4 regions of the Thermosinus thermophiluss DSM 23256 genome follow, and region 2 is predicted to be linked to each of the others. Evidence: riboswitches for the same ligand, from Rfam matches in the RefSeq annotation. Region 2 holds a riboswitch; each other region holds the start of a gene.
The links. Region 2 has a riboswitch for S-adenosylmethionine ahead of metK (methionine adenosyltransferase). Riboswitches for the same ligand answer to the same signal wherever they lie in the genome.
Positions count from the first base shown of each region.

Region 1: another riboswitch for S-adenosylmethionine. It lies ahead of BLQ99_RS05790 (homocysteine synthase); the one in region 2 lies ahead of metK (methionine adenosyltransferase).
Region 3: another riboswitch for S-adenosylmethionine. It lies ahead of BLQ99_RS07825 (vitamin B12 dependent-methionine synthase activation domain-containing protein); the one in region 2 lies ahead of metK (methionine adenosyltransferase).
Region 4: another riboswitch for S-adenosylmethionine. It lies ahead of BLQ99_RS06195 (methionine ABC transporter ATP-binding protein); the one in region 2 lies ahead of metK (methionine adenosyltransferase).

Region 1 is NZ_FNBU01000007.1:46,985-52,275, reverse strand. Features, by position in the region: gene BLQ99_RS05805 (MFS transporter) at 117-1,436, shown strand; gene BLQ99_RS05800 (zinc ribbon domain-containing protein) at 1,785-2,177, shown strand; tRNA gene BLQ99_RS05795 (tRNA-Arg) at 2,276-2,350, shown strand; SAM riboswitch class I at 2,784-2,886, shown strand; gene BLQ99_RS05790 (homocysteine synthase) at 2,963-4,255, shown strand; gene metX (homoserine O-acetyltransferase MetX) at 4,309-5,291, shown strand, end outside.
Region 2 is NZ_FNBU01000009.1:72,653-77,943, forward strand. Features, by position in the region: gene BLQ99_RS07070 (YicC/YloC family endoribonuclease) at 1-278, shown strand, start outside; gene remA (extracellular matrix/biofilm regulator RemA) at 333-599, shown strand; gene gmk (guanylate kinase) at 621-1,250, shown strand; gene rpoZ (DNA-directed RNA polymerase subunit omega) at 1,265-1,471, shown strand; gene coaBC (bifunctional phosphopantothenoylcysteine decarboxylase/phosphopantothenate--cysteine ligase CoaBC) at 1,481-2,683, shown strand; SAM riboswitch class I at 2,735-2,836, shown strand; gene metK (methionine adenosyltransferase) at 2,893-4,083, shown strand; gene BLQ99_RS07100 (heavy-metal-associated domain-containing protein) at 4,148-4,375, shown strand; gene priA (primosomal protein N') at 4,618-5,291, shown strand, end outside.
Region 3 is NZ_FNBU01000010.1:97,549-102,839, reverse strand. Features, by position in the region: gene BLQ99_RS07835 (Na-translocating system protein MpsC family protein) at 1-28, opposite strand, end outside; gene BLQ99_RS07830 (homocysteine S-methyltransferase family protein) at 285-2,672, opposite strand; gene BLQ99_RS07825 (vitamin B12 dependent-methionine synthase activation domain-containing protein) at 2,687-3,340, opposite strand; SAM riboswitch class I at 3,423-3,525, opposite strand; gene BLQ99_RS07820 (IS110 family RNA-guided transposase) at 3,794-5,095, opposite strand.
Region 4 is NZ_FNBU01000008.1:4,172-9,462, reverse strand. Features, by position in the region: gene BLQ99_RS06210 (HDIG domain-containing metalloprotein) at 1-512, opposite strand, end outside; gene hisZ (ATP phosphoribosyltransferase regulatory subunit) at 515-1,702, opposite strand; gene BLQ99_RS06200 (YerC/YecD family TrpR-related protein) at 1,689-2,027, opposite strand; SAM riboswitch class I at 2,207-2,321, shown strand; gene BLQ99_RS06195 (methionine ABC transporter ATP-binding protein) at 2,404-3,462, shown strand; gene BLQ99_RS06190 (methionine ABC transporter permease) at 3,431-4,084, shown strand; gene BLQ99_RS06185 (MetQ/NlpA family ABC transporter substrate-binding protein) at 4,110-4,928, shown strand; gene BLQ99_RS06180 (MetQ/NlpA family ABC transporter substrate-binding protein) at 4,954-5,291, shown strand, end outside.

The sequences.
Region 1 (5,291 bases), on a different contig from region 2:
TTTTTACCAATATAGAAGTACTTTACTATAGCGTACCCCTCTTGTTACTTTACGGAATAAGGTTTATAATAATTACAACTGTCAAGACAGATGTAATTACAAATGGAGGGGTCACTGTGGATATTGTCAGCCGTCTCGAACAAGTGCCTGTTAGCAAGTTTCATTATAAGCTGCTGGTAGCGACCGGCCTCGGCTGGATGTTCGACGCCATGGATACCGGTCTTATCGCTTTTGTTTTGCCGGCGCTCGCTAAGGCCTGGGGGTTGTCGCCGGCCCAGATGGGTTATATCGGGAGCGCCGGGCTGGTTGGGATGGCCGTAGGGGCAGTGCTATCCGGCTTTGCCGCCGACCGGTACGGCCGCAAAAAAGTTTTTGCCGTGACACTGCTAATTTATAGCATTGCCACCGGGCTGTGCGGTCTGGCCTGGGATTTTACATCGCTGCTGGTTTTTCGTTTTTTGGTTGGTTTTGGTCTGGGCGGCGAATTGCCGGTGGCGGCGACGCTGATGACCGAATACTCGCCGCCGGCGGCGCGGGGTAAGTTCATCGTTTTGCTGGAAAGTTTCTGGGGACTGGGGTGGCTGGCGGCGGCGCTGATTGCTTATCTGTTTATTCCCTTTTACGGTTGGCAGGCTGCATTTTTCATCGGTGCCTTGCCCGCCTTGTATGTTTTTGTTATCCGTTTGGCCGTGCCGGAATCGGTGCGGTATCTCCTGGACAAGGGACGGCTGGACGAAGCTCATGCCATCGTCAGTGGCCTTGAAGCGGCGGCCGGCGTGACAACGGCCTTTGCCCCGACGGCGCCGAAAGCGCAGACGGTTCGGCAAGTAATGTTTGCCGAACTGTGGGCGCCGCCCTTCTTACGGCGTACTGCCATGCTTTGGCTGCTGTGGTTCGGTATTGTTTACTCATATTATGGCATTTTTACCTGGCTGCCATCGCTGATGACGGCCCAGGGATTTACCATTATCAAAAGTTTTGAGTATGTGCTGATAATGACCCTGGCCCAGCTGCCAGGCTATTTCAGCGCCGCTTATTTGGTGGATCGTATCGGCCGCAAGGCGACACTGGCGTTGTATTTGGCGGCCAGCGCCGCCGCCGCTTTTGGTTTTGGTTATGCCAATACTCCCTGGGCGCTCATTGTGTGGGGGAGCCTGATGTCTTTCTTCAATTTGGGCGCATGGGGAGTAGTATATACTTATACGCCGGAGCTTTATCCAACCCGCATTCGCGCGTTTGGCTCGGGCTGGGCGGCGGCCGTGGGCCGGTTTGGCGGTATCCTGGCACCCACCATTGTCGGTTATATGCTGGGAGGAGGCGCCGCTTTCGCCGGAGTGTTCACGATGTTCACGGCTACCATGCTGTTTATTGCCACTATTGTTTTAGTGTTGGGCGAAGAAACGCGCCGAAAATCGCTTGATGAAATTAGTGGTTAAAAACGTCAGAATTTGCATCTGTTATTAAGAACAAGTAATAAAATTAGGGATAAGTCCCAAATTTTTTTACTTGAAATTATCTTTAAATTCTGATAAAATGAAACCACAAACGACGTGAGAGGGTGGTGCAAAACATGAATGTTACGCTCAAAGATGTGGGGAGTTTGCTGATTTACAGTATCGGCACCGCCTTGGTGCTAACCCTGGCCGTTATGAGCCTGCACTAAAACAACGCTAGCTGCTGGCCGCGTCGCTGGACGTGGCTTTTCTATTGGGCCTTGTTTATTGATTTTGCTTGACTGGAAATGTTATAATATTAATGTATATACTCCGAAAGGAGCCGTTTGGGTGATTACGACTATTTCGTTTATCATTGGTTTTATTGCTGCTTATTGGGTGTATAACGACGCCAGAAGCCGCGGTCATGAATTAGGCACGGCCTTGTTGTGGTCCCTGGGAACGCTGGCTATGCTTATTGTCTTCCTCCCGTTATACCTGCTCATTGGCCGAAGGCAAGTCATGAAAACTACCAAGCGCCAAGAGCCGGTCATTGATGTGGAGGCTACACCGGTAAACGACCAGATCCATTGTCCGATGTGCGGCGCCAAGGTCAAGGAAGATTATAAGGTTTGTCCTTACTGCAGTTATACACTAAAGCCCAAGTGTGAGGCATGCGGCCGTGAACTCAGCCGTGAATGGCGCACTTGCCCCTATTGTCAGACTCCGGCTGCGCCTAAGTAATCTACTCCCAAAAGTTTACACAAAAAAGTTACAAAAAAACATTAGACAATACCGGTTATTTATGATATAATCATTTCTGTCGCTGAACACAACACCATGCGCCCGTAGCTCAGGGGATAGAGCGCCGGCCTCCGGAGCCGGGTGCGCAGGTTCGATTCCTGCCGGGCGCACCAGAAAGCGCATAAATACTGGGTTGGAAGGCATTCCAACCCAGTATTTTGTTTTTCTAGGCATTCAGCTTCTTTTCATTACTTTCGATAATCCATTGGTTAACTAATTGTATTGCATGTATATGTGTGTACATTGCAAATAAATACAAAAAGGTTGCTTGCAAATTACATAGGAAGTGGCAGGAGAACGTTTTCTTTCGGTTTGAATTAATGACTGGACTCCGGCAGTAGCTAAAAGCAGCGGCCAATCCGCATCAGCGCCAGGAAGCTTTTTTCCGACATTAGATAACGCACCTCGTTGTTCATAGTGACATTTTATCAAGATAATCTACAAGGTGACATATCACAAGATAATCACATTTTAATAATCCGGCTATTGACATTTGTTTCAATATATCCTATAATCTGCTCAATTACAAAAATATAAGGCATACACCTCTTATCCAGAGTGGTCGAGGGACTGGCCCGATGACGCCCGGCAACCGGCTTTTATAAGCAGTGGTGCTAATTCCAGCAGGAGAAATCCTGGAAGATGAGAGGAAAGGTGCGCGTGTACAAAACCCCCTTTCCTCTGGAAAGGGGGTTTTTGTATGCCGGTGAAAGGAGAAGAAGGAAATGCATTTGCCAGACAACCTGAAAATTGCCACTTTGGCCGTTCATGGCGGCCAGACTCCCGATCCCGCCACCGGGGCCCGGGCTGTGCCTATCTATCAGTCGACTTCTTACAATTTCCGCGACAGTGATCACGCCGCCGCTTTGTTTGCCTTGAAAGAAACGGGCAATATTTATACGCGGATAATGAACCCTACAACCGACGTATTGGAAAAGCGTATGGCCGCGTTGGAAGGCGGGGTGGGCGCGCTGGCTTTCGCCTCCGGTCATGCGGCGATCGCTGCCACTATTTTGAACATTGCTAAAGCCGGCGACGAAATTGTTAGTTCCTCCGCTCTTTACGGCGGAACGTATAACCTTTTTCTGTATACTCTGCCCAGGCTGGGTATAACTGTTAAATTGGTAGACCCTAGCGACCCGGAAAATTTCCGGAAAGCCATCACACCAAGGACTAAAGCTGTCTATGGGGAAATTATCGGCAATCCCGGGCTTGGGGTACTGGATATTGAAAAAGTCGCCGCTATAGCCCATGAGAATACCATACCGCTGATTATCGATAATACTTTTGCCACTCCTTATTTATGCCGGCCTTTCGATTTCGGTGCCGATATCGTAGTCCATTCGGCAACGAAATTTATCGGCGGTCATGGTACGACGATGGGCGGTATCGTCGTCGACGGCGGTAAGTTTAACTGGGCCGCAGGCAACTTTCCGTTATTGAATGAGCCTGATCCCAGTTATCATAACTTGCGCTATTCTCAGGAGTTTGGCCCCATGGCCTTTATTATTCGCCTGCGGGTGCAAGTTTTACGCGACCTTGGCGCCTGCATCAGCCCTTTTAACAGTTTTCTGCTGCTTCAGGGACTGGAAACGCTGCACTTACGGATGGCCCGTCACAGTGAGAATGCCCAGACTGTGGCAGAATACCTTGCCGCACATGATCAGGTAGCGTGGGTCAACTATCCCGGTCTTCCTAGCCACCCGCAGCATGACTTGGCGCAAAAGTACCTGGCAAAGGGTGCGGGAGCCATCCTGACGTTCGGCATAAAAGGCGGTCTTGCGGCCGGCAAAAAGTTTATTGACAGCCTTAAGTTGCTTTCCTTGCTCGCTAACGTTGGCGATGCCAAATCACTGGTTATTCATCCCGCCAGCACCACTCATTCGCAGCTTACATCAGAGCAGCGCGCCAGTGCGGGAGTGCCGGATGACATGATCCGTCTTTCCATAGGAATTGAAGATGTAAGCGACATAATTTACGACCTTGAGCAGGCCCTGGCGGCGGTCCAAGCGCTTTAGATGGGGAGAGTTTGCTCTATCCTTATAGTTGGCGGTAGGAGGTGGATGGTGTTTTGCGTCCATTTCTTAAGTATGCGAAAGTGGCTGACCCGGACAATCCTCTCGTACTGACCATGGGTGGAACACTAACCGATGTTACCGTGGCTTATGAAACTTACGGGACACTATCGCCCAACCGGGACAACGTAATTTTGGTGGCCCACGCCCTGACTGGCGACAGCCATGTGGCGGCCCACGACGACAAGGACGAAAAAGGTTGGTGGGACGCATTGGTAGGACCGGGACGGCCGATAGACACCAACCGTTTCTTCGTTATTTGTTCCAATGTTCTGGGTGGATGCCGGGGAACGACGGGGCCGTCCTCGCCGGACCCGGCGACCGGGCGGCCGTACGGCATGCGGTTTCCCGCCATTACCATACGGGACATGGTCCATGTCCAGAAACGGCTGTTAGAGCAACTTGACATTTACCGGCTGGCCTTGGTAATCGGAGGATCCATGGGCGGGATGCAGGCTTTGGAATGGGGGGTCACTTATCCCGGATTTATGGATGGTATAATAGCCATTGCGGCTCCCGGTTATTCTTCCGCCCAGTCCATAGCCTACAATAAAGTGGCGAGGGAAGCGGTGATGCTCGACCCGGCCTGGCGGCAGGGTGATTATTATGGTGGCGCCGGCCCGCAAATCGGCCTGTCGATCGCCCGCGCCCTGGGAATGATTACCTACCAAAGCGAGCCGTCAATGGCCGCTAAGTTTGGCAGGAGAATGCGCGGCGGTCAGTTCGAAGTGGAAAACTACCTTGACTACCAGGGGATTAGCCTGGTACGCCGGTTTGACGCCAACTCCTACCTTTATTTGCTAAGAGCCCTTGACCTTCATGACCTTGGTGCCGGTTATGCGTCTTATGAGGCAGCCCTGGCCAGGATTGAAGCTCGTGTCTTAATCGTAGGGGTAAGTTCCGACATTTTGTATCCGGCTTATCAGCAACAGGAGCTGGTTGAAGTCCTACGCCGCCTCGGCAAGGCTGCGCGGTATGC
Region 2 (5,291 bases):
CTGACGAGACGCGGTTGCTCCAAGAGGTGGCTTGTTTTGCCGACCGGACTAATATTGCGGAAGAACTGGTACGGCTAAAGAGCCATCTTGCCCAGTTTCGTTCCACTCTGGACGCTGATGAGGCTGTAGGAAGAAAGTTGGACTTTATCGTGCAGGAGATCAACCGCGAAACCAATACCATTGCCTCCAAGGCCAACGATTTCGCTGTTGCGAACATTGTTGTTGAAATTAAAAGTGAGATTGAGAAGGTCAGAGAGCAAATCCAAAACATAGAGTAATATAGAGTAATAAAATGTGAAGCGCAGCCAGAATTTTATTAGGGGGAATTTATTATGGAGATTAAACTTATTAATATTGGTTTTGGCAATATCGTATCGGCTAACCGTATTGTTAGCATTGTTAGCCCCGAATCGGCTCCCATCAAACGAATTATTCAAGAAGCCCGTGACAGAGGGATGTTAATTGACGCGACTTATGGCCGCCGTACTCGCGCCGTTATTATCGCCGATAGTGATCACGTCATTCTCTCAGCTGTTCAGCCCGAAACGGTTGCCCATCGTTTGGCCAGCAAGGATACAAGCGATGATACGGCGGAATAGACACTGAAAGGAGACTCGCAAATGGCGCAGCAAGGGATCTTAATTGTGCTTTCCGGGCCGTCCGGGACAGGTAAAGGGACGATTTGCCGGGAATTGCTGCGTAATGATCCTAATTTATATTACTCAATCTCAGCCACCACCCGCTCACCCCGTACCGGGGAGGTGAACGGGGTTAACTATTGGTTTGTATCTCGCGAAAAATTTCAAGCCATGATTGAAAACGATGAGCTGCTTGAATGGGCCGAAGTGTACGGGAACTTTTATGGAACACCGCGGCAATATGTAATGGATTTACTAAATGGTGGCAAGGATGTTTTGTTGGAGATCGATATCCAGGGCGCGTTGCAGATTAAAAAGAAGTTTCCCCAGGGGGTATTCATATATATCTTGCCGCCCTCTTTGGACGAACTGGCGGATCGCATTCATAAACGAGGGACTGACAGTGCTGAAGCGATTAAACAACGGTTAAGCTGTGTAACGAGTGAATTAAGCTGCGCTTATAACTACCATTATTTGGTTGTGAACGACGAAGTGGAGCGTGCAGTACACAAAATAGCCGCAATTATTACGGCGGAAAAATGCCGGGTGGAGCGCAACAATGGCTTGATTGACAGCATTTGTCAAACTTCACGGAACGTACTAAAACTTTAAAGGAGGGAGTCTGGTTGATTCGTCCATCCTTAGACGTTTTAATTGATAAAGTTGACAGTAAATATACATTAGTCGTTCTTGCAGCAAAGCGGGCCCGGGAAATTATGAATGGTGAGCCTCCGCTTGTGGAAAGCAAATCGAATAAACCCGTTACCATAGCCTTGGAAGAGGTTGCCCAAGGCAAAATTACTTATGAACGTACCAAGACAGGTATTAAGTAGGAGGCCACCGTGATGAAGGGCAAAAATATTGTCCTGGGCGTTAGCGGCGGCATTGCCGCTTATAAAAGTGTGGAAATAGTCAGCCGTTTGCGGAAAGCCGGGAGTTCTGTTCATGTTATTATGACCAAGTCGGCTACTGAATTTGTTACACCCCTTACTTTTCGGGAGATAAGCGGTAATCCGGTAGTTGTTGATATGTGGGAAGAACCGAAAAACTGGAATGTTCAGCATATTGCATTGGCCACTTTGGCCGATTTATTTTTAATAGCCCCTGCAACTGCCAACATTATTGGCAAAATTGCCAACGGTATTGCCGATGATATGCTTTCAACGACTGTGATGGCTACCAAAGCGCCGATAGTACTGGCGCCAGCCATGAATAGCAATATGTATCTAAATCCTATTGTCCAGCAAAATTTGCAAAAACTGGCTGGATTGGGCTATCACATTATTGAACCCGCAACAGGCATGCTGGCCTGCGGGGTGGAAGGTCCCGGACGTTTGCCCGAGCCGGAGATAATTGTTGCCAAAGTGGATGAACTGCTCCGGCCGCACGGTGTACTGGCCGGAAAGCGAATTTTGGTTACTGCCGGCGGTACGCGGGAACCGCTCGATCCAGTGCGTTATTTAGGCAACCGGTCGAGTGGCAAAATGGGCTATGCAATCGCCGAAGCAGCGGCGCTCCGCGGCGCGGAGGTTATTCTCGTCTCCGGCTCCACCGGATTAAACCCGCCACGGGGTGTTTTAGTAAAAATGGTGGAAACAGCGGAAGAGATGCGGCAGGCCGTGTTGGCCGAATATGCTGCCTGTGATGTAGTGATTAAGGCGGCGGCTGTGGCCGATTATCGGCCTAAAGAAATAGCTGAGCATAAAATCAAAAAAACCGGGGAGACGCTTACTCTTGTTTTGGAAAAAAACCCGGATATTTTACGGGAGTTGGGAGCGTTGAAGCGCCACCAGATCCTGGTGGGGTTCGCCGCTGAAACGCAGGACTTGCTTGGTAATGCCCAGGAAAAGTTGGCCAAGAAAAATCTTGATATGATAGTAGCTAATGATGTTACGCTCCCGGGTGCGGGTTTTAACGCCGACACTAATATTGTTAAGCTTATTTACCGTGATGGTAGTGTTGAAGAACTAGAACAAATGCCAAAAAAGCGTGTTGCGGAAATTGTTCTTGACAGAATTTGCGATTTATTGACAAAAAGAGGTTGATTTTTTTCTTGTTTTACTTTAAAATTGCTTTGGTGAAAATTACATATACTATACTCATCAAGAGTTGGTGGAGGGACTGGCCCGATGAAACCGCGGCAACCATTTGGCAAGTCCAAAACGGTGCCAATTCCGGCGCATGGCGCGAGATGGGGAGTATACGACCAAAGCCTCCCTTATGGGAGTTTTTTTATTGATTAGGAGGTGCACAAATGGAAAAAAAACGGGTATTATTTACTTCGGAATCGGTTACCGAAGGGCATCCGGACAAAATTGCCGATCAAATTTCTGACAGTATTCTCGACGCAATCCTTGCCCAAGACCCCATGGCCCGTGTCGCTTGTGAAACTTTAGTAACAACCGGCCTTGTCCACGTGGTAGGAGAAATTACAACGTCTTGCTATGTCGATATTCCGAAGATTGTGCGGGAGACCATCAAAGAGATTGGGTATACCCGTGCAAAATTCGGTTTTGACGGTGATACCTGTGGTGTGATGACATCAATTGACGAGCAGTCGCCGGATATCGCGATGGGCGTAAATAAAGCGCTGGAAGCTAAACGCGGCGAGATGGATGAATTCGAGGCAATCGGTGCCGGTGACCAAGGCATGATGTTCGGCTATGCAACTAATGAGACCCCCGAATTCATGCCATTGCCTATTGCCTTAGCTCACCGTTTGGCCCGCCGGCTGGCCGAAGTTCGTAAAAACGGTGAACTTGCTTACCTGCGTCCTGATGGAAAAACCCAGGTGACAGTAGAGTATATGGATGGCAAGCCGGTTCGTGTGGATACCATTGTCGTTTCGGCTCAACACAGCCCTGACGTGGATCTTGCCACCATTGAAAAAGATATCATCGCCAAAGTTATTACTCCCGTTGTCCCCGGAGATATGCTAGATGCTCAAACCAAATATTATATTAATCCTACCGGCCGTTTTGTCGTTGGTGGGCCGCAGGGAGATGCCGGCCTGACTGGGCGCAAAATTATTGTCGATACCTATGGCGGCATGGCCCGTCACGGCGGCGGCGCTTTTTCCGGCAAAGACCCCACTAAAGTCGACCGGTCAGCAGCTTATGCCGCTCGCTATGTGGCCAAAAATGTTGTAGCCGCCGGCTTGGCCGATAAGTGTGAAATTCAGTTAGCCTACGCAATCGGTATTGCCCGCCCGGTATCGATTATGGTTGAGACTTTTGGTACCGCTAAAATTCCCGAAAGCCGCATTGTCGAACTTATTCAAAAGCATTTTGACCTCCGTCCGGCCGGTATCATCAAAAGCCTGAACTTACGTCGTCCTATCTACCGCCAGACAGCAGCTTACGGACATTTTGGCCGAACGGATATTGACCTTCCGTGGGAGCGAACCGATAAAGCGGAAATTTTACGGCGGGAAGCAAATCTTTAATTTTAACCGCTGGTACTGGCAATACTAACATCATAGAGATAAGCCAAAGGGGGTTAGTATTGCAGTGCCTGTTTCAAAAACAATCAAGAAGTCGGTATATTCGATTGGCGGTCTTAAGGGTGATCATTGCCGTGACCGCATTGAGCACACCTTAAGCCATCTTGACGGGATTACCGATGTCGATGTTAATCTAAATACCAGACAAGTTACGGTTGAGTATGACGCTAATATAATCGCCAGCGGCTATATTGAAGAAACTTTGCAGACGCTCGGATATTCCATCCGCAGGTAGGCTATTTATTATGCGGTACCGTTTTACGCCGCTGGGAAAGCGTCGCTTGAAACGTTTTTTTAAACGTCAGCCTATGGATACGTGTTTTGAGTTAGATGAGTTCCTGGCCGGTTATGAACAAAATGATGACCGGTAGCAGGTATTTCCGGCCTAAGCTAGAATTATCTAGATTATACCGAACAGCGAAGTAAGATGTACTGTTTGCTGCAAACAGTACTCTTCTTTTTTATGAGGTGAAGAAAATGGGGCGCATTGCGGAAGTGGCCATCAATATTCCGGTACGGACTATCGCTGCCACCTTTTCTTATCTGGTTCCGCCGGAATTGGCGTTTGTCGGCAGGGGATGGCGTGTGCGGGTGCCTTTTGGCCAACGCGAGGCCGAAGGCTTTGTTGTTGCCGTCAAAGAGCAGGCCGAGGCAGAAGGGTTAAAGCCCTTATTGAGCGTGTTGGACAATGAGCCATGGTTTGATGAAAATATGCTGCAAACGGCCGAGTGGATGAGCAATTACTATTTGTGTCCGCTCGCCGAAGCTTTGCGCCTGTTTGTGCCCGGAAGAGGAGAATTAAAAAGTCATACCGCATATCGTTTGAACGAAAAAGAGAGCGAACCAGAATTTTTCTTTCCTCGCCAAATTTCAGACGAAATGCGCGAGGTGCTTAATCATTTACGTGTAAAGGGCCTGACTACCCAAAAACAACTTGTTACAGAATTTGGCCCGAGCGTGTTAAATGTTCTCCGTAAATTGGAGCGGTTGAATTTGGTCGAACGGGCAGCAACGAGTACATCGAAGTTCCGACCGCGGTTTGAGCAGCGGCTGATGCTTGCAGTAAGCCGTCAAGAAGCCGCGAAAGCTCTTGACCGCCTAACAGGCAAACCAGCGCAACAGCGGCTGCTGGCAGTCCTACTGGAAGAGTC
Region 3 (5,291 bases), on a different contig from region 2:
TAATCTCCTGCCGTAAATCGACTCCCATACCCAGCCATCCTCTCCCTGTGCGGCCGGCCCGCCGTAATCGCCAACCCCGCTGATTTATCTTTAACTACCATAACATATTTTGGAAATTCTGACAATTGCTATATTTTCATGTTAGTTCACAGCTGTTGTTTTTTTGCAATTTTACTTTTGATGTATGCAAGCCTGGCAAAAAGGAATTTGTCCAGGCTTAATTTACTATTGTCTAAATTAAAGGTGTGTCAGACCTACTGACACACCTTGGTTTGAGGGTAAGGCTAGGCATGGCGGCTCTTTTTCAGCAGGGTTTTTACTTTGTTGACCGCATCGACGCCGTCGGCGGCATAAGCATCGGCGCCAGCCTGGGCGGCGTATTCGGCGGTCAGGACGGCGCCACCGACGATTGTTGCGGCCCGGCAGCCGGCTGCGCGCAGGGCGGCGATGGTAACGTCAATCTGGGGCATGGTGGTGGTCATGAGGGCGCACAGGCCCACTACGTCGGCGTCGTGCTCGCGGGCCGCCGCCACAACCACCTCCGGCGCTACGTCTTTGCCTAAGTCGATGACGGTAAACCCGCTATTTTCCAGCAGGGTGGCGACGATATTTTTCCCCAAGTCGTGGATGTCGCCCTTGACGGTGGCGAGCACTACCGTGCCCCGGCTGGCGGCATTGGGCGGCAAGGTTGTTTTGATTATTTCAAAGGCGGCCCGCATGGCTTCGGCGGATAGCAGCACCTGGGGCAAAAAGCAGCGGCCGGCGCCAAAGGCTTCGCCCACTTCGTTCATGGCCGCCGTCAGCGCCCGGTCGGTAATGTCCAAGGGCGAATAGCCCGCCTGCAGGGCGGCCTGGACCGCGGCCGTGACAGCTTCTTTTTCGCCGCGGATGACCATCTGGCGGATTTGGTCGAGCTTATCGCCTGTTTCTTCCGCTGCCGGGTCCGCCGGTGAAGGCGCCGCCGCGCGCCCGTAGCGTTCGCTGTAGCTTTTGCCGTTTGCGTCATAACCCAGCAGGGCGCCTGCGGCGGCAAGCATGTCCTGCATCAGCGGGTCATAAGGGTTAAGGATGGGCGCGTCGAGTCCGGCCGCCAGGGCCATGGCGCAGAAGGCGGCATTCATCAGGTCGCGGCGCGGCAGACCGTAGGAAATATTGCTCAGGCCGATGACGGCCGGATAGGCGAAATGCTCCCGATACAAGCGCAAGGTTGCCAGTGTTTCCCGGGCGGCCTGTCCCTCGGCGGCGACGGTGAGAACCAGGGCGTCAAGGAGTAAATCCTGGGGGCGCAGGCCGGCCTTGAGCGCCGCCTCAACAATTTGTTTGGCCACGGCCAGCCGCTCGTTGGCCGTAGCGGGTACGCCGCCGGGAGCGACGGGGAGGCACAGGACGGCGGCGCCGTATTTTTTTGCCAGTGGCAGGAATGTTTCCAGCCGTTCCGGTTCGGCGCTCACGGAATTGACCAGCGCCCGGCCGGGGAAGGCTTTCAGCCCGGCCTCCAGGGCAGCCGGGTCGGTAGTGTCGATGGACAGGGGAACGTCGACCAGCATGGACAGCTCCTGTACCGCCCGCCCCATGGTCGCTGCCTGGTCAATGCCGGGCACGCCCATATTTACATCCAGGACGGTGGCGCCGGCCTGCACCTGGGCGAGGGCGTCTTTCTTGACGGTCAGAAAACTGCCGGAGCGGATTTCGGCGGCCAAGGCTTTGCGCCCGCTGGGGTTGATGCGTTCGCCAATAATAACCGGCGGGTGGCCCGGCCCCAGCCAAACGGTGCGGCTGCGGCTGGTGAGGGCGACGCCTTGTCTTACGGTCCGGACGGAAGTACCGCTGCCGCCCAGGTGACGGATGGCCTCAGCCATGGCCCTGATATGCTCAGGCGTGGTGCCGCAGCAGCCGCCGATATAGCTAGCGCCGGCCGCAATCAGGCGTGGCGCCCAGGCAGCCAGTTCCGCCGGACCCATGGGAAAGTGCGTTTTCCCGTCAACCAGTTCAGGCATGCCGGCATTGGGCTGGACGCTAACGGGTCGGCTGGTGTGGGCGGCGAGGGCTTCCACCACCGGCACCAGTTGGGCCGGACCGAGCGAACAGTTGGCGCCGATGATATCGGCGCCCATGGCTTCCAGCACGATGGCGGCGGTGGCCGGGTCGGTGCCGGTGACCGTACGGCCGTCGGCACCAAACGAGAGCTGGCAGATGACCGGTTTGCGGGTGGTCTGTTTGGCGGCCAGCAGCGCGGCGCGCATTTCCTGAAGGTCGATAATGGTTTCGATGATTATATAGTCGACGCCGGCGGCGTCCAAAGCGGCAATCTGCTCGGCGAAGACATCGCAGGCCTCGTCAAAGGAGAGTTCGCCGAGAGGGGCGATGAATTTGCCGGTCGGGCCGACGGAACCGGCGATTTTGGTGTGGGGCCCGGCGGCCGCGCGGGCCGCGCGAACGGCGGCGGTATTGAGGCGGGCAACGTCGCGGGCCAGGCCGTAATGGGATAGTTTAACGCGGTTGGCGCCAAAGGTGTTGGTTTCAATGATGGCGGCGCCGCTTTCAACATAGCGGCGGTGGATGGCGGTTACCACCTCCGGCCGCTCGCAGTTCCAGGCTTCGGGACATTGTCCCGGCGTCAGTCCGGCCTGCTGCAGCATCGTGCCCATCGCGCCGTCAAAAAGATAAATCATCGTGGCTCATCCTTTCACTGTGATGATGTACGCCGGGCCAAACAATTGGGCTGGCCGCAGGTAAGGCAGACATTGCCGGCGCAGGTCGGCTGCCCGTTTGGTTTGCCGGGTTTAAGGCCGATAACGGCCGTCACCGATTTGCGCGGGATCAGCATGGACGAAGCGGTTACCGTAATGCCAATCGCGCCGCCGCCGGCGAGGGCCACGACGTGCTGCTGCACGGTGATGTCCCAATCGCCGTAGCCGGGACTGTACCGCTTGGTCGCGGTCATTCCCTGATGGGCCGCTTCCCGGTTAATCAGCGCGTTGACCTGGTCAGCCGCTGCTTCCACCGCCGTGGTGCCGGCGGCATCCAGAAGCAGCGCCGCGGCCGCGTCGCCTTGGCGAAAGCGGCGGGAGATTTCCGCTTCGATGGCTTCACCGATGGTGACGGCCAAGACGGCTACTTGTACGGATCCGGCCAGGTGGTTGGCAATATTGGCGCCGCTAAGCCTAAGGGGAGTAGGCGCGAGAATGACGCCGTCGGCCGGTGAATAGGGATATACCTGCCAGATCCCGCGCGGCACGGCCAGGACCTGAGCGTCAAGGCAGGCCTGGCGGAGCAGAGCGTCGGGAAAGCGGGCCGCCCGGGCCAGGCCGGCATACCGCCGTGTTTCATTAATATCCACTTTGGTTAACTGAGCGTTATATACAGGCGTACCAAAAACCCCCTTTCCAAGAGGAAAGGGGGCGCCCGGTCGCAGTCCTTTCCTCTTATCTTTCAGAACCATAAGATTCTGCAGGAATTAGCACCAAGCGCAATGCCGGTTGCCGGGTGTCATCGGGCCAGTCCCTCGACCGCTCTGGATAAGAGTATTCACGTTATGATAGTTTTTAACTATATCAGAAAGTATAAGTTTTTAACCGCAAAGTTCGCGAAGAGCGCGAAGTTGCGCTAAGTATTTTTTGGCGCGGCACGCGTCGCGCCCGATATACCCTTTGCGTTCTTTGCGCCCTACCCTGAAAACGATGTGTGCCAACAGAGCTGACATACCCCAATTTTAGGCAATAGTAAACTAAGCCTGTACAAATCTATTTTTTGACAGGCCTGGTGTACAAAAGAAAGCTGATTTTCTAGTGTATCACCCTGTCATTGAGAACTCTTTAACCTCTTCGCCAATTATTATCCGAATACTTTGGTCGCTAATAATGAATTGAACATCGTCGTCCAGTTTCTTTATGTTTTTGACAAGGTTTACTAAACTTTTTATTTTGCTACGACGCATTTGTTCCGACAAATAGTTTTCCCCAAGGTCCTTATATGGTTCCTTGCGAATCAGCATGTGATATATGGCTACAATGATTGCATGCGCTACTGCTACCGCAGCTCGTTTCTTACCTCTTCTGGCTGCTATTCGATGGTATAAGGATGATAAATAACAGTTTTTCATCCGCGCTATAGTATGTGCTGCCTGAACTAGTTGCGACCTAAGTTGCGGATTGCCCGGTTTAGCTTTCCCAGATCTTCGCTTTCCGGCACTTTCGTTATTCCCTGGAGCTAGTCCGGACCATGCGGCTATATGCTTGTCGCTTGGAAACCGGCTCATGTCAAGTCCTATTTCTGCCAATATTACTTGGGCAATCCGTTTCCCTATTCCAGGGATTGTATCTATTAGCTCCAGGGCTTCCTTAAAATTTTCGTCTTCTCGTTCTATTCGCTCCATCATCAAGTCTAGTGATGCTATTTGTTTATCTAAGGCTTCAATAGCTTCAAGTTGGATCTGGATTAGAGTGCGAATATCAGGGCTTACTATTCCGTCTAGGGCAGTTTCAAGTTCTTCCTGGGAAGCACTCAACCGGCCACGGGATAATTCAGCCAGTTTTTTCGGGTCGTTTACACCGGCAGCAATTGCTTTGATGATTTCTTTAGCCGTTACGCCGTTTATATCGCTTACCACTGATGATAATTTTATGTTGCAGCCTTCCAAGAATTTTTGCAGCCTCTGAATTTCTCGGGCACGTTCCTGAATTTTTGCTGTGCGTAACCTCGTGATTTCGCGCATTTCCCGTTGCCTACGCTCGGGAATGAAGCTTGGTTTTAGTAGTCCATGGCGAAGAAGCGAAGCTATCCACTCGGCATCCTTAACATCGGTTTTTCGTCCAGGTACATTTTTAATGTGTTGGGCATTGACTATTATCGCTTTTATTCCTTCGGCTTCCAGAACATTGATAACCGGTTTCCAGTAGACACCGGTGCTTTCCATTGCTACAATTTCCACTTCATGTTTTTTAAGCCAATCGGCAAGTTTATGCAGCTGTTCTGACGTAGTGCCGAAACTGTTGCGTCGCATTTTTTCATTTACCAAGGCACAGGCTTCAATTTTACGTTTGTGAATGTCTAACCCGCAACACCGCTCATAAACTACCTGGACATTATTACTCATTCTAATTCTCCTTCTGCGGCCTTATTTTGCGACTGGTGCAATCATCTCTAGGGATGTATTCTACCCTGCGTACTCTCCAATAGGAGGTGACAGTTAGTGATGCACCAAATGATTGAGGACAATCTTTGCGTCAGGCTCAAAGCGCTAGTGCGCAACGTCCTTTTGTCGCCCAGCCGCAAGCTAAATATTCGCCGCA
Region 4 (5,291 bases), on a different contig from region 2:
GCTTCCCGCAATATATTTAGCTCCGGCGTATCGCCTGGCGCCGGAGCGCTATGGTGTTTGCGGACAGCATCAACCACCGCCCGCTGGGTGCCGACGGTTTCGAGCAAACGGGCGCTGCGTTCGGCATGATTAAAATATATATACAGGGCGTGGCGGAGATTGGCAATAATTCCGCCACGCCCTTCTTTTGCCCATTGTCGCGCCCACCGGGGCGCCAGTTTATGGGCCAGGACGGCCAAGACCTTGTCGGTCACGCTCATATCGCCCCGCCTCCGTCCCACGTCATGGAGCAGCGCGCTTTTAACCGCGGTTTCCCAATTTGCCGCCGGACGCTGTGCCGCGAGTTTGGCCGCCGTATATGCCACGTTAAGCGCATGCCGCTGGTCTGGCACGCTCATCTGCCAAAACAGTTGTTGCTCGGCTTTGGTTAAGTGCTGATTAACAAACCTCCTGTCCTGTTCACTGATGCGGGCTGTCACCGCGGCGAAAAATTGCCGTACCCGTTTGTGCATTTTCAACCACCAATATAAATGAGTTTAGCATAGCCCATGGCTTGACGGCAGGCTTCGGCCGCCGCCTTATCCTGCGGCTGAAGTCCAAGACCGACGATACGCCCTGCCGCGCGGAGCTCGCCAGTCAGCGCAATCGCCTCATTCAGCCGCCCCGGCGCCCAGCCAATATAGACGTCCTTAACGTCGCCGTCCAGGGTCAGACCCTGCCGCTCAAGGGCCAGCATAAGGCGCTCGATGCCGAGAGCAAAACCGGTAGCCGGATATTCCTTCCCAAAAGCGCCTGCCATGCCATCGTAACGCCCGCCGCCGCAAAGGGGGAAGCCTAGGCCCGGCGTATAGCCTTCAAAAACAGCCCCCGTATAATAGTCAAAATTCCGGATTATTCCCAAATCAAAAGAGACATGCCCGCTTACGCCGTAATACTCAAGGAGCCGGTAAATCTCCGCCAGGTTATCGAGGGCGCGGCGGCTCATATCGTTGCTCACCATGCCATAGGCCGCATCAAGCATATTTTCCCGCCCGTGGAGCAGCGGAATACGCTTAAAAAGCGCCTGCCCGGCCGGCGATAAGGAGCTCGTCGCCAGAGCCTCGTCCAGGCCGACTAGATCGCGCTGCACCAGGCAATTTTTAATCCGCTGGCGCTCGGCCGGCGGTAATTCGCATTCATTCATTAGACCGTTAATAAATTCCACCTGACCGAGGCTGATCTGAAAGACGGTCAGCCCTGCCTCCCGCATGGCCGTGGCCGCCAGCGCTACGACCTCGGCATCGGCGGCAGGCCCCGCCGTGCCCAGCAGTTCTATACCGGCCTGGTAGAATTCGCATTGTCGACCGGCTTGGGCCTGCTCGTACCGGAAAACGTTAGTCAAATAAAACAGCCGCAGCGGTACCGGCTGTTCGCGGAGCCGGGTAGCCGCTACCCGGGCAATAGGCGTAGTCATATCCGGCCGGAGCGCTAATAGCCGGTTATTTTTATCGAGAAATTTGAACATATGCTGAACTATTTCTTGGTCGGCACCGACCGATAAAATGTCCAGATACTCAAATGTAGGCGTAATTACCTCGTCATAACCCCACCGGGTAAATAGGCCGGCAAGGGCGCTTTCCACCAAGCGCTTTTTTTTCGCATCGCGGGGTAAAAAATCCCGTGTCCCGTACGGAATTTGCGGTACAAACTCATTTTGGTTCATGGCCTGCATCCTCCTGCCGCAAACGCTCTTCCTGCTCTTCCAACCGGGCGAGAATGATTTTGTAGCCGTCAGCGCCATAGTGCAAGCAGCGCTTGACCCGGCTGATCGTGGCCGTGCTGGCCCCGGTGCGCTCGACAATGTCGTCGTAGATATGACCGGCCTTCAGCATCCGCGCCACCTCCAGGCGTTGTGCCATGGCTTTTATCTCGCTGATGGTACAGATATCTTCAAAAAACTGATAACATTCCTCCTCATTGGCGAGCAGTAAAATGGCCCGGAACAATTGGTCGGTTAAAGGCTCTTTTAGCTTAGGGTTAACGGGCATAATCCACACTCCTCCCGTGCACGCATTACCATTCTGAGCATACTATTCGCCCTCTCTCATTTCTTTCCTGCCTTTACGTCTTTTATTCTTTAATTTATGAAAATGCAATTTTAATTTTTTCTTGACAGACATTGCTATACATGATAGCATGTAACTCAACAACGGCATATCGAAACACTCTTTCATCAAGAGCTGGCTGAGGGACTGGCCCGATGACGCCGCGGCAACCATCGCACCTTCGGATGCGAAACGGTGCCAATTCCTGCAGAACGGATAGGTTCTGACAGATGAGGGGGGGAGTTTCTGTTTACAGAACAAAAACCTCTTCGTCTGCGAAGAGGTTTTCTTTATGCCCAGGAAAGGAGAGAGAAGAAAAATGATTAAACTGACCGGCATTGAAAAGGTCTATCCCGGCACTAACGGAGCGGTCCATGCTCTTAAAGGCATAAACCTGGAAGTGCGCCGCGGTGAAATTTTCGGTGTCATTGGTAAAAGCGGCGCCGGCAAGAGTACGTTAATCCGGTGCATCAATATGCTGGAGCGGCCAACCCGCGGCTCGGTAGTGGTCGACGGTGAAGAACTAACGACGATGTCCGAAAAAAACTTGCGCGAGCGACGCAAAAAAATCGGCATGATTTTTCAGCACTTTAACCTGCTGTCTTCCCGCACCGTCTATGAAAATGTAGCCTTCCCGCTTGAGTTGGCCGGCAAAAGCAAAACGGAAATTGCACAGGCTGTTTTGCCGCTCCTTGAACTGGTGGGGCTTGCCGATAAACGGGACCAGTATCCGTCCCAGCTCAGCGGCGGTCAAAAACAGCGGGTCGGTATTGCCCGCGCCTTAGCCAGCCGGCCAAAAGTGCTCTTATGCGACGAAGCCACTTCCGCCCTTGACCCGCAGACTACACAATCCATTTTGAAACTGCTCTTTGACATCAATCAAAAACTGCAGCTGACCATTGTGCTAATCACTCACGAAATGCAGGTTATTAAAGAAATCTGCGACCGCGTGGCCGTCATCGAAAACGGCGTCATTATTGAAGAAGGCCCGGTACTCGACGTCTTCACCCGTCCCCAGACGGCAACAACGCGCGAATTCATCCGCACCATTGTCAACCATGACCTGCCCGAATTCTTTGCCAATACCGTCTTTTCGCCCACACCGCTGCCGGACTCCAATCTTATTCTGCGCCTGTCCTTCATTGGCCGTACGGCCGAAGAACCCATAATTGCCGGCATGATCCGCCGGTTTAATGTTGACACCAGCATCCTTTACGGCAATATCGACCACATCAAGCACACTCCTTTCGGTACCTTGATTGTCGAACTGTCCGGCGACCAGGCCGGCATCCAGAACGCCCTCAACTACTTGCGGGCGCGAGATTTAGGAATAGAGGTGATTGGTTATGTCGCAAGAAATGCTCGTGCTGTTGGCTGAGTCGTTATGGGAAACTACTTATATGGTGGGTGTGTCGGCCTTTATCGCCGCCCTGTTTGGCGTCCCCCTCGGCGTCATCCTGGTAACGACTGACAAGGGCCATGTTTTGGAAAACCTCGCTGTCAACCGCGTTTTGGGCGCAATCGTCAATGCTACCCGCTCGACTCCGTTCATTATTCTCATGGTCGCCATCATTCCCCTGACCCGTCTCATTGTCGGGACATCCATCGGCACCGATGCGGCCATTGTGCCGCTGAGCATTGCCGCTATCCCCTTTGTCGGCCGCATCGTCGAATCGGCACTCAAAGAAGTCGACTACGGCGTCATCGAGGCCGCCCAAGCTATGGGCGCTTCCCCGCTGCAAATTATCGCCAAAGTACTCATCCCCGAAGCGCTGCCCTCGATTGTGCTTGGCCTGACGATCACTGTAATCAGCCTGATTGGTTATTCGGCCATGGCCGGCGCTATCGGCGGCGGCGGGCTGGGGGACCTGGCCATCCGCTACGGCTATCAGCGCTTCCGGGCCGACATCATGCTCGCAACCGTCATTATCCTTATTGCTCAGGTACAGCTTGTCCAGTCGTGCGGCGACTGGCTTGCCCGCCGTTTGAACAAAAAATAAACGATTAACAAGGAGGAATTCATTCATGAAACGTATCGCCCTATTGCTCGCCTTAATTTTGGCCCTTACCGCCGTCGTCGCCGGCTGCGGCGGCAAAACCCAGGCTCCGGCTACCGCCAGTGATAAAAAGGTACTGAAAGTAGGCGCCACGGCCGTTCCCCACGCCGAAATTCTGCGGGTAATTAAACCGGCTCTGGAAAAAGAGGGCATTGACCTTCAGATCGTGGAAATGAGCGATTACGTCCGTCCTAACCTGGCCGTAGCGGAAAAAGAACTGGACGCCAACTTCTTCCAACATATTCCCTACCTCAATAAGTTTGCCGCCGAGCGCAACCTTCAGCTCACTTACACCGCTGCCGTCCACATCGAACCCATGGGCATTTACTCCAAAAAAATCAAAAACTTAAATGACGTTCCTACCGACGCCGTGGTTGCCATCCCTAATGACCCGACCAACGGCGGGCGCGCGCTCGCCCTGCTGGCTAAGGCCGGCGTGATCGGGCTCAAAGACGGCGTTGGCGTCAACGCCACCGTCAAAGATATTGTCGCCAACCCGAAGAACGTGAAAATCCGTGAGCTCGAAGCGCCGCAGCTGCCCCGGGCCCTTGATGATGTCACTTTGGCCGTAATCAATACCAACTATGCACTGGAAGCCAAACTCGTGCCTACGAAAGACGCCCTCTTTATTGAACAGAAAGATTCTCCTTATGTAAATATTCTGGTCGTGCGCAAAGGCGATGAAAACCGCCCGGAAATTCAAAAGCTGACCAAAGCGTTGACCTCGGATCAAGTCCGCAAATTCATCACCGAAAAATATCAAGGTGCGGTAGTACCGGCATTCTAATTCTTAGTTAAGGAGGTAACCAATAATGCACAAATGGACGAAGCCAATCGCATTAGCCCTCGCGCTGCTGTTTACGCTCGGCCTCGTGGCCGGCTGCGGCAAACAAGCCGCCACGCCGTCCGACCGGCCTATAAAAGTGGGCGTTACCGCCGGCCCCCACGCCGAAATAATGGATGTTGTCAAAAAAGTGGCGGAAAAAGACGGTCTGAAAATCCAGGTCGTGGAGTTCAACGACTACGTGCAGCCTAATGTGGCTTTAAGCCAGGGTGACATTGACGCCAACAGTTTCCAGCACCAGCCCTATCTTGATAACATGGTTGCCGACCGCAAATATGACATCGTTTCGATCGCCAAAACGGTTAT